Regions from separate parts of the Paenibacillus sp. PSB04 genome, predicted to be linked through region 1. Evidence: riboswitches for the same ligand, from Rfam matches in the RefSeq annotation. Region 1 holds a riboswitch; each other region holds the start of a gene.
What was found. Region 1 has a riboswitch for thiamine pyrophosphate ahead of K2F33_RS08785 (ABC transporter substrate-binding protein). Riboswitches for the same ligand answer to the same signal wherever they lie in the genome.
Positions count from the first base shown of each region.

Region 2: another riboswitch for thiamine pyrophosphate. It lies ahead of K2F33_RS14685 (ECF transporter S component); the one in region 1 lies ahead of K2F33_RS08785 (ABC transporter substrate-binding protein).
Region 3: another riboswitch for thiamine pyrophosphate. It lies ahead of tenA (thiaminase II); the one in region 1 lies ahead of K2F33_RS08785 (ABC transporter substrate-binding protein).
Region 4: another riboswitch for thiamine pyrophosphate. It lies ahead of thiE (thiamine phosphate synthase); the one in region 1 lies ahead of K2F33_RS08785 (ABC transporter substrate-binding protein).

Region 1 covers NZ_CP081301.1:1,855,348-1,859,535, reverse strand. The annotation lists gene K2F33_RS08800 (MBL fold metallo-hydrolase) at 1-428, shown strand, start outside; gene K2F33_RS08795 (CGNR zinc finger domain-containing protein) at 442-1,041, shown strand; gene K2F33_RS08790 (VOC family protein) at 1,579-1,965, shown strand; TPP riboswitch at 2,040-2,152, shown strand; gene K2F33_RS08785 (ABC transporter substrate-binding protein) at 2,370-3,419, shown strand; gene K2F33_RS08780 (thiamine-binding protein) at 3,474-3,767, shown strand; gene K2F33_RS08775 (ABC transporter permease) at 3,764-4,188, shown strand, end outside.
Region 2 covers NZ_CP081301.1:3,185,487-3,189,674, forward strand. The annotation lists gene K2F33_RS14675 (SDR family oxidoreductase) at 1-602, shown strand, start outside; gene asd (archaetidylserine decarboxylase) at 621-1,415, opposite strand; TPP riboswitch at 1,696-1,809, shown strand; gene K2F33_RS14685 (ECF transporter S component) at 1,889-2,500, shown strand; gene K2F33_RS14690 (ABC transporter ATP-binding protein) at 2,493-4,115, shown strand; gene K2F33_RS14695 (energy-coupling factor transporter transmembrane component T family protein) at 4,112-4,188, shown strand, end outside.
Region 3 covers NZ_CP081301.1:5,712,783-5,716,970, forward strand. The annotation lists gene thiD (bifunctional hydroxymethylpyrimidine kinase/phosphomethylpyrimidine kinase) at 1-413, opposite strand, end outside; gene thiM (hydroxyethylthiazole kinase) at 410-1,258, opposite strand; gene tenA (thiaminase II) at 1,255-1,953, opposite strand; TPP riboswitch at 2,093-2,197, opposite strand; gene K2F33_RS26280 (YrdB family protein) at 2,332-2,658, opposite strand; gene K2F33_RS26285 (class I SAM-dependent methyltransferase) at 2,764-3,486, opposite strand; gene K2F33_RS26290 (hypothetical protein) at 3,636-3,962, shown strand; gene K2F33_RS26295 (response regulator transcription factor) at 4,141-4,188, opposite strand, start outside.
Region 4 covers NZ_CP081301.1:7,298,468-7,302,655, forward strand. The annotation lists gene K2F33_RS33495 (thiazole synthase) at 1-769, opposite strand, end outside; gene thiS (sulfur carrier protein ThiS) at 778-975, opposite strand; gene thiE (thiamine phosphate synthase) at 959-1,606, opposite strand; TPP riboswitch at 1,751-1,860, opposite strand; gene yhbH (sporulation protein YhbH) at 2,099-3,256, shown strand; gene K2F33_RS33515 (riboflavin biosynthesis intermediates N-glycosidase) at 3,553-4,107, opposite strand.

The DNA.
Region 1 (4,188 bases):
TCGGTGCGCTGAGCGCAGCCGCCACGTACTCCGTCGACGGGGTCGGAGACGTGCAGATCGCCTGGGCGCTGAGCGACGGCGAGCACCGCCTGCTCCACTGCGGAGATACGCTGTGGCACGGTTACTGGTGGAAGATTGCCGCGGCTCACGGCCCATTCGATGCGGTATGCCTGCCGGTGAACGGTGCCGTTCTGGAACGTCCTGATCGTCAGCCGCCCAGCGGCATGCCGATTACGCTGCTTCCAGAACAAGCGGCCGCGGCCGCACGCGTTCTCGGGGCCAAACGGCTGGTGCCGATCCACCATACCGCCATCCACCATCCGCCTGTATACCTGCAGACTCCCGATTGGCAAAATCGCCTGCGGGCTGCAGTTGGTGATACAATGGACATAGCATTCCTGAACACAAAGGAAACGATTACTCTATAAAGGATGACGCATCATGGATAAATCCCCTTCCCGCAACGTGCTGGGGGGCGCCCTGTGGATCAATCTCGCCAATACGGTGCGCATGCGGGAGCACCGGGTCACGGATATGCTGGAGGAGCCAGGTTATTTAGACGAATGGCTCCACGATAATGAATTGCACGGCTTGAACAATACCGCAGGGGCAGCTTCAGCTGTGACGCGGGAAGACCTGCTGCCCGAACTGCTCCGTCTGCGCGGCGTGTGCCGGCTCGTTCTAGAAGACCTGGACCATGGCGGTACCTTGTCGGATGACGCATTCGCCGCCATGGAGGCCGAAGCTTCGCGGTTAGACGTGGCGCTCCGGGCTGAGCGGGATGCCCAAGGCCTCCCCCATCTCATCACCTACGGACAAACCGCCGTCCAAGGCGTGCTGTACCCCATCGTCCGCTCCCTGTTCGAGACACTGGCAAGCGTATCTTCGGACCGCATCCGGATCTGCGAGCATGACGACTGCATCCTGCATTTTGTGGACACCTCTAAGAGCGGCAAGCGGCGCTGGTGCAGCATGGACACTTGCGGCAACCGCCATAAGGCGGCCGAATTTTATGCGAAGAAGAAGCAGCGCGGGAACTAAAATAAGCCCGGGGATCGTCTGATGGACATCCTGGGCTTTTTTTAGTGGTTCTAATTCGTTGCTGACTGCCCTTCATTGATATGGCGGACACTTTCCAGTTTGGCTCCTTTGTCCAACGACTTGTAGGAGTATGTCGATAGGTACGTTCTTCCGACCTCTAACAAGTTCCAAGTGTTTTCATTATCGACTTTAATTTTAAATGCTCCTTCTTCTTTACTATGGGTGTTCTCGGCGACAATCCAGTATGTCGAGCCAATGAGCTGCTTATCGAGTATCGTTATGTCCCCTCCACTGGATGATGGCCCGGTACATGCTGTCAACATACATATGAAAAGCCATGCCGCAATTATTTTTTTCAGGGCCCTCTCCCCCCGTTCCTGACTATTTCAATACCTAACGATGCCACCAAACAGCCTATCATTTATAAACAATGATGTTTACATAAAGTTGCCTTACACCTCGGATTTAAATGCTATAATGGCCTTAATTTAGGGCAAACCCATTACTTATAAGTACTATGAAAAGGAGCTTATACATATGGCTAATAAACGTTTGGATCATGTCGGCATCGTCGTACGGGATTTGGAGTCAACCATCCGATTTTATACCGAGATCGTGGGCCTGGAGCTGAAAGGCAGGCTGACACACACCAACGGCGTGTTCCAGCTGGCGTTTCTCGGCTTCGGGGGCAGTAACGAGACGGAAATCGAGCTCATTCAAGGCTACAGCTACGACCTGCCGGCTGAGGGCACGGTGCACCATTTTGCGATCCATGTCGACGATATTCAGAAGGAATTTGAGCGGATCCAGGCGCTCGACGGCGTGGAGCTGATCGATCAGGAAATCGTGACCCTGCCGAACGGATACCAATATTTCTTTATCTATGGTCCGGAAAAAGAATGGATCGAATTTTTCCAGAGATAATCTGGAATCGGGCGGATGTCTGGACACCCCCATGGGGATGGACTATAATATGGGAGGAAAACAACCCGAAAACCTTATAGAATCCGGGGTGCTGGAATTGGCCGGCTGAGATTGTATCCCTTCAAGATACTGACCCTTTTAACCTGATCTGGGTAATGCCAGCGTAGGAAACCGTTTGTCACGGCTTACAAGCCGTGCTGATCTTGCGCATATGAAGCGTCCCGTTTACGGGGCGCTTTTTTCATTCATACTAGTGAAAAACGGGATTACGCCTTGCGAATGCTTCGATGATTCAGTCACTCAGATCGGCTTACGATTCTAAATATAACGGGGAGAGGGGATCACCGGTCGATGCTTCCACAGAGAGAATAAGAACGGCCGGACATCAAAGGAGAGAGAAAGCCATGAAGAACAAATCCATCGGCCTGCTGCTGGTCTGCATGCTCGTACTGGCGCTTGCCGGATGCGGCGGCAGCCAGAACAATACGGGCGGCGGAGAAGGAACATCCGCTTCCGACACCACGGCAGGCCAGGACAACACCGCAGCGAAGCCGCTGAAGGACGTCAAAGTCGTCCTCGACTGGACGCCCAACACGAACCATACTGGGCTCTATGCTGCCAAAGACTTGGGCTATTATAAAGAAGAAGGCTTGAACGTCGAGATCGTGCAGCCGGGCTCCACCGGCGCCGACGCCATGGTCGCTTCCGGCAAGGCGCCCTTCGGCGTAAGCTATCAGGAGAGCGTGACCCAGGCCCGCACGCAGGGCGTGCCGCTCGTCTCGATCGCCGCGGTCATCCAGCACAATACGTCGGGCTTTGCCGCACCGGTGGACCGGGGGATCAAGACGCCGAAGGATTTTGAAGGCAAAACCTACGGCGGCTGGGGTTCCCCTGTCGAAGAAGCTGTCATGGGCTCCATCATGGAGATCGACAAGGCGGATGTGAAGAAGGTGAAAATCGTCAACATGGGCGACGCCGATTATTTTACCGCCGTGAAGCGGGACATCGACTTCGCCTGGATCTTCTACGGCTGGACCGGAATCGAGGCGAAGCTGCGCGGCGAGCCGCTGGACATGCTGTATGTCAAAGATTATTCCGAGAAGCTGGACTACTACACGCCGGTTCTCGTAACGAACGAGAAGCAGATCAAGGATGACCCCGAGCTGGTTAAAGCGTTTATGCGCGCGACCGCCAAAGGTTATCAGTACGCGATCGACAAGCCGGAAGAAGCTGCCAACCTGCTGCTGAAGGACGTGCCCGACCTCAATAAGCAGCTGGTGATCGAAAGCCAGAAATGGTTAAGTCCTAAATATCAAGACGACGCAGCCCGCTGGGGCGAGCAGAAGGAACAAATCTGGAAGGGCTATTCCGACTGGATGTACGATCACAAGCTGCTGGACAAGCCGCTGGACGTGAAGAGCGCGTACACGAACGATTTTTTGCCGGAACAATAAGCCACACATAACCTAAGAGATACCGTAACCTATGAAGAGAGGAAGTAGATTCGCATGGCCAATACGCTGTTAAGCATTCAGGTGATCCCGAAGACGCCGGGCAACGAAGACTCTTACGCCTACGTCGACCGTGCCATTGAGGTCATTCAGCAGTCCGGCGTGAAGCATGAGGTGCACCCGCTGGAAACGACGATGGAGGGCGAGCTGGAGGAGCTGCTGGACGTCGTGCGCAAAATGCACGAAGCTCTGGTGGCTGCAGGCAGCCCGAGTATCATCTCCCAGGTCAAAATCGCCCATAATCCCGGCGGAATCAGCATGGACAAGCTGACGGAGAAGTACCGTCCATGAGAAGCTGGTGGAAAAACGTATGGCCGCCCCTCGTGGCGGTCATCTTCTTTTTGCTCGTATGGCAGCTGCTGACCTCCCTGTTCCATATTGAACAATGGATTTTGCCTGCGCCGAGCGACATCGCCCGGGAAGCCGCGGCCGCTTCCGGCGGCTTGTGGGAGCATGTGTGGGCCACGCTGAAGCTGACCGTGTTCGGCTTCGCCATCGGAACCGCCATCGGGCTGGTCATCGCACTGATTCTGCATTTGATTCCTTTTTTGAAGCAGGCGCTGTATCCGCTGCTCATTCTAAGTCAAAATATCCCGACCATCGCCCTCGCCCCCCTGCTGATGATCTGGTTCGGCTTCGGCCTCCTGCCCAAGCTGATCGTCATCACGCTCGTCTGCTTTTTCCCGGTGGCGGTCGCCGCCCTGGGCGGCTT
Region 2 (4,188 bases), 1.3 Mb from region 1:
GAATTGACGTGCTTGTGAACAATGCAGGCACCGCATACGGAGGAATGATCGAGGAGATTCCGATGGACGTGTGGAAGGCGCAGCTGGAAACGAATTTCTTCGGGATGGTTGCGGTCACCCAGGCCGTTCTTCCCGCGATGAGGGAGGCCCATCAGGGAAAAATCATTCAGATCAGCAGCGTCAGCGGGGCTGTCGGATTTCCCGGTTTTGGCCCCTATGTCTCGTCGAAGTTTGCTGTGGAGGGATTTAGCGAATGCCTTGCCCTAGAAATGCGGCCATTCGGCGTCGATGTCGTTGTGGTGGAGCCAGGTTCGTACGGAACGGCCATTTGGGACAAAGGATTTGCGCAGATGAGCGCCGCCGAGCGGTCACCCTACGAGCGGATGCTGAGCCAGGTGATGGCCTTTTCCCGTGACAACGCCGACCAGCGCGGCGATCCGGCCGATGTGGCCCGGCTGATCGCGAGAATCGCACGTATGAACAAGCCGGCATTCCGCTATGCGCTGCCTGCCGGCACACGCTGGACGATAAAGGCCAAGCAGCTGCTTCCGGGCCGGTGGTTTCAGCGGATTATGCTCGCGCTCCTAAGCAAAAAAGGCTGAGCCGGATTCGCTTCCGGTTCAGCCTTTATGCGGGTGCAGCTGACCGAGCAGCTGGCCCATGCGGACATGATCTCCGGTCCGGAGGTCTGTCCGCGGGGTGAATGCGCCGTCCTGGATCAGCAGCACGACGGTCGAACCGAACTCAAAATAGGCGAGCGGATCGCCGTTACGCCAGGAATTGGCGGTTTCGTCGTCGTAGCGGATGCTGCTGACATTCATGGCGCCGACTTTGACGACCGCGACTTCTCCCAGGGCTCCCTTGATATACGTTATCAGCCTCTCATTGCGGCACAGCACGGATTTCATCTGGGTCATGCCAAAATCATTGACCGGGTAGCACCGGCCCTTGATATGCTCGCTCTCCACTTTCACGCCTGTGATTGGAGAGTGGATCCGGTGATAGTCGGTAGGGCTGAGGTACAGCACAAAGACATAGCCATGTTTATATAACTCCAGGTGGGGAGAGAAATTAAGCAGCTCCGCCACCGAATAATCCTGCCCTTTCACGTTCAGAATCGTGCCTGAGGTGATTTCACCCATTGCGGTGATCTTGGCGTCGACGGGGCTCGTGAGTACGTGCTCGCCTTCGTGAATTGGACGCATGCCGGGCTTCAGCCGCCGCGAAAAAAATTCGTTGAGCGTGCGGTATTCATAGATTTCTTTCTCCGCTTCATGCGCCGGGATCTGATAGCTTTTGATAAACGTAGGGATGATCCCTCTGCTGAGTCGGCTGTGCGAGAAGCGTCCCATCATGGAAGAGAGCCACTTTCGCGAGGAGAGCTCTGTCATGAGCCGCAGTAATTTCTTTGTCATGCCTAATCTCCCTTCCATACGTGCCTGTAGCACTCTGAATATATTGACATAGAACGGCTACCAAATCAATATGCAACAAATCCTGAAAACCGCTCCGGAGAAAAATGGTATTGCCAATCCTTCGAGGATCATGTATTTTGGAATCAATACGGGCCCGACGTCGACTCATCGCGGCGAGGTGCCTGTTACACGGAATCGAACCCAAGCATCTATCGCTTTGGACGGCGATGGCTCCGGGACCAGGAGGCGGCGATGCCGCGCCTTGCGTTCATCTGTGTACATATGGGAATACGGGAGCTCGAGCGAATCGGGCTGAGAGTGCAGCTAATGAACCGCTGCTGACCGGGAATCTGATCTGGATAATGCCAGCGTAGAGAATTCAAGTCCTTTTATGGGCTTATTTGACGATCTCCCTCGCTTATCCAGGGGGTTTTTTTATTGCCCAATTTTGGAAAAAGAAAGGATGTTGTCAAATGAACAGCAGTACGATGCAGATGGATCGGCCGAAGGGGCTGAAGCTCAGCGACCTGCTCGTGACAATTCTGCTCTCCCTCGTGATCGGGGTGGTGTACCATTTTTGGGGTTCGGTGAACGACTTGTTCAAGCCGCTGTTTTTCCAAGCGGATGAGCTGATGTACGGCATGTGGTTCCTCGCTTCGACGCTTGCCGCGCTGCTGATCCGCAAACCGGGCGTAGCCCTCCTGGCCGAGGTTGCCGCGGCTCACGTAGAAATTCTGTTCGGCAGTGAATGGGGCCTTCAGCTGGCGATTTACGGCGTGGCGCAAGGTCTAGCCGCGGAGCTGATCTTCGCCCTGTTCCGTTACCGCAAATTCTCCATGGGGGTAGCGGCGCTGGCCGGCATGGCTTCGGGATTGGGATCATTCCTGGTGGATGTGTACTACGGCTACGTCACGGACTATTCGACATGGATGATCGTGTTGAAGTACGTGATGCGGTTAATCAGCTCGGCGGTACTCGCAGGGTACCTGGCGTATGCCCTGACCAAAGCTTTGGAAGCAACCGGAGTAACCCAGCTGCTCCGGCCGGTGACAGCCAAGGATTATGAAGCGCTCGATCATGACTGAGACTAACCGGGGTATCGCGACGATGCAGCATTCGGCAGTGCATGAGACGGGTCAAGGAGCGGATCAAAGGACGGATCAAGGGACGGATCAAGGGAGCGGGCAAATTGCCGTTTCGGTAACGGACCTGCGCCTGAAGTTTCCGGGTGAGAAGGCGTTCGTGTTCAAGGATGTTTCCCTGTCCGTGCCGGCCGGGGAAAAGGTGCTTCTGCTCGGCCCAAGCGGATGCGGGAAATCGACGCTGCTGCAGGTGCTCGGCGGGTTGATTCCGGCAGTCATTGACGTTCCGCTCAAATATGCGGACATTCGGAAGCCCCGCTCGTGCGGGTATGTATTTCAGGACCCGGATACCCAGTTCTGCATGCCGTATGTCGATGAGGAGCTGGCGTTTGTGCTGGAGAACCGCCAAGTAGCCAGGGAGGATATGGTGCCGCGGATGCGGGAGGCGCTCGGACGGGTCGGCCTGGACCTCGAAGAGCTGCACACTCCGATTGAACGGCTGTCCCTGGGGATGAAGCAGCGGCTCGCGCTCGCTTCGGTCCTTCTGCTGGAACCGGAAGTGCTCCTGCTGGATGAGCCCTCGGCGCTGCTGGACCCCGAGGGGAGACAGCAAATTTGGGAGGCGGTTCGCGGTGTATCGGCCGGACGGACCGTGCTGATCGTCGAGCACCGGATCGAAGAAATCGTGAACTGGGTCGACCGGATCGTTCTGTTCGCGCCGGACGGAAGCATTCTGGCCGACGGCAAGCCGGCCGAAATCTTCACGGCGTACCGCCGGACCCTTCAGGAAAATGGCATTTGGTATCCCGGCGTTTGGGAGGATTATATCCGTCACCGGGATACATGGAACAGCGGCCTGGTGCAATCCCCGCAGCAAGGTGCGGACTTGGCGGCGCCGGTCCTCTCCTTGCGGGGGTTTGTCGGTCTCCGCGGAGATGCGCCGGCGATTATGGTGGAAGAGGCGGAGGTATATGCCGGCGATTTTGTCGCCGTTGTCGGTCCTAACGGGGCGGGTAAAAGCTCCTTGCTGCTGAGCCTGATGCAGCTTCTTCCGACCGCCGGCAGCTACGTGCTGGAAGGCAGGCTGCTGCAGGGAAGGGGCAGGAAGCGGACCTGCCCTTCGGACCGGATCGGGTTCGTGTTTCAGAACCCGGAGTTTCAGTTTGTTGCCCAGACGGTACTGGAGGAGACGGCCTTTTCCCTTCACATGCAGGGCGGCATGTCGCGGGCTGAGGTGGAGCGTAAAGCCGAAGACTGCCTGAAGACGTTTCATTTGCACGGCTTGGAGAACCGGCATCCGTATCAGCTCTCGACCGGACAGAAACGCAGGCTGAGCGTTGCCACCGCGGCGGTGCGCCGTCAGGCGGTGTTGCTGCTGGATGAACCGACATTCGGGCAGGATGCCCGCAACGCCTTTGCCATCCTGGAATACTGCGAAGCGCTTCGCCGCAGCGGCACGGCGATCGTTATGGTGACGCATGAGCGAGAAATCGCTGAGCTGGCCGCTACCCAGGTATGGGAAATCCAAGGCGGAAGCCTGATAGCGATAAAGTCCGGGAGGCGGAGGCTTGCGGGAGAAGGCGCAGCTTCGGATGCGCAGGAGGAGGTGAGCGGATGAACCGGTTTTTGACTCCGAGCCGTCATACCTGGCTGCACCGGGCGAATCCCTCGCTGAAGCTCGCCTTGCTGAT
Region 3 (4,188 bases), 3.5 Mb from region 1:
GGCGTGACGACAGCAGCCAGCGGCAGCAGCTTGTTCTTCAGCGCGTCTACCGCGTCCTGCTGCAGCAGCCGCGCGCCGCCTTTGGCGACCATAACCGGGTCGACGACCACATTCCTCCAGCCAAAAGCGGCTATACGTCCTGCGACGGCCTCAATAATATCCGCGCTGAACAGCATACCGGTTTTGACCGCATCCACGCCGAGGTCGGTGCCCACGGCATCCATTTGTTCAGCTGCCGCAGCCGCAGGAAGCGGATAAACGCCTTGTACCCCGAGTGTGTTTTGAACGGTAATGGCTGTAATGGCCGACATACCGAATACGCCGAGCTCCTGGAACGTTTTGATATCCGCCTGGATGCCTGCCCCGCCGCCGCTGTCAGAACCGGCTACCGTCAATGCTTTCGAGATGCTCATTGCACAAATCCCCTTCCTGCCGACTCCAGAAGAGCGGTAATGGTTCCTTCCTCCAGCGGATGCCGGTCCATTACAGACAACGCGTCGAGGAAAGCGATTTGGAAGCTTCCCGGCCCCTCAAAGCCTGCCCGCTCAAATGCCCGAACGGCCGCTTCACCGTAGTACGCCAAGGCGGCCGCGCCGGCGGACAGCAGATCGGATTCGACTGCTCCAAAGGCGGCGATCACCGATGTCAGCAAGCAGCCGGTTCCGGTGACTTGGGTCAGCATCGGATGTCCGCCCCGGATCAAGTATCCTCTCGTTCCGTCGGTGATCACATCTTCTTGCCCGGTAATGGCGACGAGCGTCCCCAGACGGTGTGCCGCCCGTGCCGCCAAGTCGGCGGGAGCGGATTCCCCGGCCTCCCCTGCGTCGACGCCTTTTATCGGGCCGGATTCACCAATGAGATGGGCAACCTCCGCTGCGTTGCCCCGAACCAGTGATACGCGGACCTCGCGCAAAATCCGCAGCGCAGCCTCCGTGCGAAATGCGGTCGCTCCCGCGCCGACGGGATCCAGGAACACCGGAACGCCATGATCATTAGCCGATCGGCCGGCGATGATCGCCGCTTCCACCAATTCGCTGCTCAGGGTTCCGAGATTCAGGACGACGGCTTGGGCGACCCGAGCCATATCGGCCACCTCCTCTTTGGCATAGGCCATAACCGGGGAGGCGCCAAGGGCAAGCAGGCCGTTGGCCGTAAAGTTGGTCACGACCACATTCGTTATGTTGTGAATGAGCGGACGCTGCTCTTTTATCCGTAAAGGAAGCTGGATGAGTCCGGACGGAAACATATCGGCGGTCATCGTCCCACCCCTTCCGCTGCAGCCAGGGAAACCGGCCAATCCTCAAGCGTAAACGCCATATCCCAGAACATGTACTCCAGCTGACAGCTGGTCAGAAAATGCTCCATCAGCCGTTTTTTTCTTGCGGGAGGAAGGCCCTCCGCCCATTCGTCGATCAGCTGCCGCAGCTGTACCGTCACGCCGCTTTCCCGGTCACCGTAAAAGTGCATCCATTCATAAAACGGATGGGATTTCTCCGGCTGGACTTCCTCCAGCAGACGTTGGCCGATTTCCGTATAGGTCCACGGGCAAGGTAACAGCGCAGCTACAATATCTTCTAGTCCCCCCTCGTGGGCGACGTTCAGCATATGCCGGATGTAATGATTGGCCGATGGGGCCAGCGGATAGCCTTGCAGTTCCTCATATGCAACACCGGCGACATCACAAAAGTTTTGGTGGGGATGCGTTTCGCTGTTCAAAATAAACGAAATCTGTTCGTTGAAAAGCGCGGTCGTCTGCCGACAATCGCATCGGGATATGGCAATGCCGTAGATCCGGATGTAGGCATTTAGATATTCAAAATCCTGCTTCACATAGTGAATCAGCTGCTCCTTGGACAAGGTACCTTCCGCAATCCCCCGTACAAACGGATGCTGGAAGATCGCTTGGTAAATGGGATCTGCCGCGTGTCTCAATTCTTCGGTAAACCGGGTCATAATAATGCACCTCCGTAAATTTTGACGAAAATCGCATGTCGGGGCGCGGGGGAGCCAACACAAAAAAGCCGCCCCGAAATGGAGCGGCCGCTATTTGCAGTGTCATCCTGAATGGATCACATCAAGAAAGTTGCGTATGTAAAGGCCTGCTCCACTTCCCTCCGCCGGTATTAACCGGATCAGGTTCAAAGGGTCCAAGCGATTACTTGTCTCAGCTGCCTCCGCAGCTCCCCTAGTGGATTTTCGTATGATATTTTACAAGTTCATGAATAACTGTAGCTCCGTTTGCCGGTGTTGTCAAACAAAAAAAGCTGCTGGCGGGATACCGGGAAAAAGCTTGTCAATCGTTTATGCGGATCTTCTTTCACCTTCAAGTGTTTATCTTTTCAACGCGTAAGAAAGGATCATCTCGACGATGACGACAGCGGCATAAATGACAGCGGCCTTTCGATAACCCGATCCGTACAGCGCAGCCGCGGCCAGACCGAATACAATCAGCTGCAGCACAGCCCGGACGGGAAGCGTCACCGGAAAGGTCGCTTTCGGTGCGACATACATGCCCCAAAAAACAGCAACGACAATCGGCGAACCTATTCCTGCCACGATACGGATCCACAAGGCGGTATCCAGCTTAAATCCCCACAGGCAAAAGGCTGCCAGTGCACACAGCTCCATTAGAAAAAAGATAAGGTCGATCACAATCATTGCCAAACCCTCCGTTTTGGGCCGGTCAGGGCCTTTGGAATGAAGCCATTCTCAGAGTAAAATTATGCCGATTGTTTCTTGCCTACCGCAGCGACTCTTCCTCTCTCACTCCGGCTTGTGGGCTTTCACAATTAAAAAATGCGGGTGATGCAGAATCCGCTGGTAGAAGTCGGCCGACTCCGGCAGCCGCTCCAGAAACTCGGGAACCGGCCTTGGTTCGACAAGCCGGTCCAGTACAAACCAGCTTGACGTCGTATTGACGATTTCCTGCAGGGGTCTGCGGAAGAACGTCACTTCAACGCTGCCTGCCTCCTTCTTCGTCCACCGGTCTACAAGCAGCTCCCGTACAAAATAATCCGGTCTCTTAAAAACAGTAAAGTCCATAAACGGATGATGCACCGAAAACAATAACGTTCCTCCGGGCTTCAAAACCCGCTGAAACTCACGGAACAGGGGATCCCAGTCTTCGATGTAATGCAGCGTTAGCGAACTAAGAATCAAGTCGAACTTATTCGCACTGTACGGCAGCGGTTCGCTTAGATCGTGAACCCGAATCTCCGCTTGACTGCCGACTCTCCGTTTGGCCGCCTCCACCATATCAGGGCTGAGATCGATCGCCGATACCGATGCCCCGCGGGAAACGAACTGCTCGGCATACCATCCTGCGGCGCAGCCTGCATCAAGGACATGAAGTCCGGACATATCCGTTGGCAGCAGTTCCAGCATGGCCGGACGCTCGTAGTATGCGTTGGCGCCGCTGTCCGAATCGGTATGCAGTTCATAGTCCTTGGCGAGCTTGGTATAAGCCTCGAGCACCCTCTCTTTCATGCAACCACCTCCGTAGACTCGCTCTTCTCCACCATATTATACCAACCAACAGAATAGTTGGATATAAATAAACCAGCTTTATGTATGCTGTATAGAACTTAGTTACGGCAGGATGCGTTATAAATGACAAGAACAAGTTGAAGGCGGGGATGTCTTTGTTAAAAAGCGTTTCTATTTGGCTCACGTTATGTATGATCCTCACCTGCATACTGGATGCCTCCGGACAGGGCTTGGCCAACATCATACTGATCCGGCTGAATCCCTTGCTTGAAGCCTTGCTGCATGACCCGGTGTATTCGGGCTGGCTGTCCGATAAACACGCTTTCGTAACGAACAGTTACTTTATCCCCTTACGGTTCCCGGCATATCTTCTCTCCATCGTCATGGCAGCCATCATCGGTGCGGCGGTTGATCTCCTCATTTACGGGATGAAGCGTGGAATGGCTCGCCGTGGCCATCCGAGGTCGACATCATGATCCCTAAATTCTGGTTGGATGCTTAGCATCACTAATCCTCATTGCTTGTCCAGTAACGGTAAAAGGCTGCCTCGCGGCAGCCTTTTAAAGCTTGATTTATTTGCTTTCAGCGGATTTCACGCCTCTGAAGGGCAATGGCCTTCTACTACAAGATGCCCATCGTCCCGGCATTTTTTGTTCACCTCCGCCCTAACGCCTCCTGCTGTGAGCGGTATTCGAGCGGCGC
Region 4 (4,188 bases), 1.9 Mb from region 1:
CCAGCGATTCCAGGCCGCTGCTGGCCGAAGCATATTTCTTCTTCGGAATCCGCCCGGACAAGTAGGCCAAACGCCCCGCCTCAATCGCCAGCCTCATCGACCGGGCCATCATCACGGGGTCTTTGGCTTTGGCCACCGGGGTATTCATCAGAATGCCGGAGACTCCCAGCTCCATCGCGAGCGCCACGTCGCTGGCTGTCCCCAGCCCCGCATCTACGATGACAGGGACCGACAGCTCCTCCACGATCAATCCGAGATGGTACGGATTCAGAATGCCGAGGCCGGTCCCGATGGGCGCTGCGCCAGGCATCACCGCGGCTGCCCCTGCCTCCTCCAGCTTTTTGCAGATCACCGGATCGTCGGAGATATACGGCAGTACCGTAAAGCCTTCCTTGACCAATATTTCCGTCGCATTTAACGTTTCAATCGGATCGGGCAGGAGCGTGCGCTTATTGGCGCTAATCTCCACCTTGATCCAGTCGCTGAGTCCCGAAGCCCGCGCCAGCCGGGCTATCCGGACCGCCTCTTCGGCCGTTGTCGCCCCGGACGTGTTGGGAAGGTAGATGTATTTCTGAGGCTCCACATGCTGCAGAATCGAATCATCCTCCACCGAATCGAGATGGATCCGGCGGATAGCGAACGTCAGCACCTCGGTTCCCGAAGCTTTGATCGCCTCCATCTGCACATAAGGATCGGGGAACAGCCCGGTCCCCAAAAACAACCTCGACGACAGTTCCTGTCCGCCAACCTGCCAATTATCTCTGCTCATTTTTCCCTTCAACCTCCCGCTACGAAATGGACCAGCTCCAGCTTCATTCCAGGTACAACCGGAGTCGTCTCCCACTGCTCGATCTTCAGCACCTGTCCGTCCGCTTCCACCATGACCGGCCTGCCGGACAGCCCCAGCAGGCGGAGGACATCGGCTACCGTCTCGGCCGCCAGCTCCCGCTTTATTCCGTTAATGACCAGTTCCATCCGCCGCTCCTCCTCTACCTTCAAGCTTGTGAATGAACGCCCGGCATACCGCTTCCGGGTCAGGGCTGCCGACGATTTCGCTCACCGCGCAGACGCGGCTCGCACCGGCCCGGATCACTTCGTCCACGTTGCCCAGCTTGATGCCGCCAATCGCCACAAACGGGATCTTGATGATCCCGGCGACTTCCCGAACGTACGAAAGACCGACCGGATCAACCACATCGGCTTTCGTAGCCGTCGCATAGATTGGCCCGACGCCGATATAATCCGCCCCTTCCGCTTCGGCGAGCTGCGCTTCCGAAATCGCATGGGTGGATATGCCGATGATCTTGTTGCCGACAAGCTTTCTGGCTTCCGCGATCGGCATATCGCCTTGACCGAGGTGAATCCCGTCCGCATCCACCTCCATCGCGATATCAACGTGATCGTTCACGATAAAAGGAACGCCGTAGCGGCGGGTCAGCTCCCGCAGCTCCGCCGCCTTGCGCAGCAGTTCTTCCCTGCCGCTTGTTTTGTCGCGGAATTGAACGATGTCCGCGCCTCCCCGAATGGCTTGCTCCATCACGTCCACCAGCCGGCGTCCCGGATGGAACGTCTCCCCGGTAATCGCATACAGACGAAAATCGACCATGACTGCTTCTCCTCTCTTCCCTTTGCCTTTCCCTCCATTTCATGCCGGCTTCTATCATCGCGAAGGGTAAGCCCTCGCCCTTGCGAAAGCGCCCTCTTACCCGGTTAACACAAAAAAACCATTCGAGAAATACACGAATGGCACCGCAATTCGAATGATATTCTCTACGCCAGCATTACCTGGATCAGATTAACGGTCCGCAGCATAAGGCTGCCATCTCAGCCGGACTTCATCCAGCACCCGCATTCCTATTTAATTTCACAACCACTATAGCCCAAACTGCTGACTTTTGGCAATAGCCAGAGTGAGATCATCGGCATCGGAACGCCTATCTCATCCATAGCAGCGATTCTCGCAAAATTTCATATATTTGGGTGCGGCAAACTTCTTATTTTATCTCTTGCGTCATCACATATCGTCCCCGCCCGTGAATATAAATGTTTAACAAGCCAAAGTTTGTGCTGAGTATGGGAACATGGGAGGTGCCTGAACATGCCATCAGACGATCATTCGCTGTTTGTGGTGTCCAAGGAGGACTGGTCACTGCACCGGAAAGGGTACCAGGATCAGGTCCGCCATCAGGAGAAGGTTAAGGAAATCATCAAGCAGAACCTGCCCGACCTGATCACAGAAGAAAACATCGTGATGTCGGACGGTAAGCAAATCATCAAGGTACCCATCCGGAGCCTCGATGAATACCGTTTCATTTATAACTACCAGAAGCAAAAGCATGTCGGCCAGGGAGACGGCGACAGCCAGGTGGGAGACGTGCTGGGCAGGGATCCGGTGCAAAAGCCGGGTCAAGGCGAAAAAGCCGGCGACCAGCCAGGCCAGGACATTATGGAAGCCGAGATCAGCCTCGAAGACTTGGAGAACATGCTGTTCGATCAGCTGGAGCTGCCGAATATGAAGCCGAAAGAGCAGCAGGAAGTCGAAACCGAATCGATCACGTTCAACGACATCCGCAAAAAAGGCATGCAGTCTAACATCGACAAGAAGCGGACGATCCTAGAAAATCTGCGGCGCAACGCCACCAGCGGCAAGCCGGGAATTCATCATATCAGCCCCGACGATCTGCGTTACAAAACGTGGGAGGACGTCGTCGTTCCCCATTCCAGCGCGGTCATCATTGCGATGATGGATACGTCCGGGTCGATGGGCACGTTTGAGAAATACTGTGCACGCAGCTTCTTCTTCTGGATGACCCGCTTCCTGCGCCGTCAATACGAAAAGGTCGACATCGTCTTTGTGGCCCACCATACGGAGGCCAAAGAAGTCACCGAAGAGGATTTCTTTACCCGGGGCGAAAGCGGGGGCACGATCTGCTCGTCCGCCTACCAGAAAGCGCTGGAAATCATCGACCGGCGCTACCCGCCCGCCAAGTACAATATTTATCCGTTCCATTTCTCGGACGGCGACAACTTGACTTCCGATAACGAACGCTGCGTGCGGCTGATCGGCGAGCTGCTCAAAGTCAGCAACATGTTCGGCTACGGGGAAGTCAACCAGTACAACCGGAGCAGCACGCTGATGTCCGCGTACCGGAATATCAAGCTCGATCAGTTCATGTATTACGTCATCAAAGAAAAGGGCGAAGTCTATCAGGCGCTGCGTACGTTCTTTAAAAAGCAGGAAGGCGCACTGACTTAAGCCGAAGGACCGTCTCCTGGAACGCAAAATTATGGCATATAAAAAAGGTCGTTGTCCCGTTACGCTGAGTAACCGACAACGACCTTTTTGCATGGCCGGGTGACCTCTATATAGCATGACCCTCGATTTGCAGCCTTTTCCCACAGTTGACTGATCCTGACTCCTGCCAGGCTCCTCACTGACGGCATGTCCCACATTGCCAGCGTGCTCCTCATTGCCAGCGTGCTGCTTACTGCTGCCAAGTTCTTCACTCCCGCTAGGCACCGCACGCACGACGTGCATGTTTCGGACTTCCGCTAGGCTTCTTCCGCCTGCAGACGGTCCCGAACCTCCATCAAGGCAAAACCAAGCAGGTTCTTCCCTTTCCACAGCAGCGGGTTCAGGACCGCCTCGTCGTCCGCGGCCAACCCCACGCCCCAGATCGAATCCACGGGACTTGCCTCTACCAGCACCCGCTGCCCGGTGCCCAGCAGAAATTGCTTCAAATCGTCGTTTTGGGAAAACTTCGCTTCGTTTCCCCGGACCACAATGGAATACCCTTCCCGGTCCCATACGGCCGGATCGAATCCTCTCACCTTCCGCCCCAGATCTTTGGCCTGCTTCGGGTGCTTGGCTGCGAGAATCTGTTCCCTGATCTCTTCGTCACCGAACAGTCTGGCTTTCTCGGCCATCATATAATGTTCGGCACTTGCATATTCCACGCCGTCCACGGTAAACTTCGCTTCCCACCACTGGCTGAAGCAGCTCTTCGTAATAGATCCATCCGCCGCGGGCTGGTGCCCCCAGAAAAAAACATATTTCAGCTTGGTTCCTTTCCGGAATGCCTTCCGGAGTTCTTCCAAGGTATACATCCAATTTCCCCCTATAAGAGCATCCTGCGTACTTAAGCCCTACAATCTAAAGGCCCTGTGACCTGCATGCCCGTTGATCAC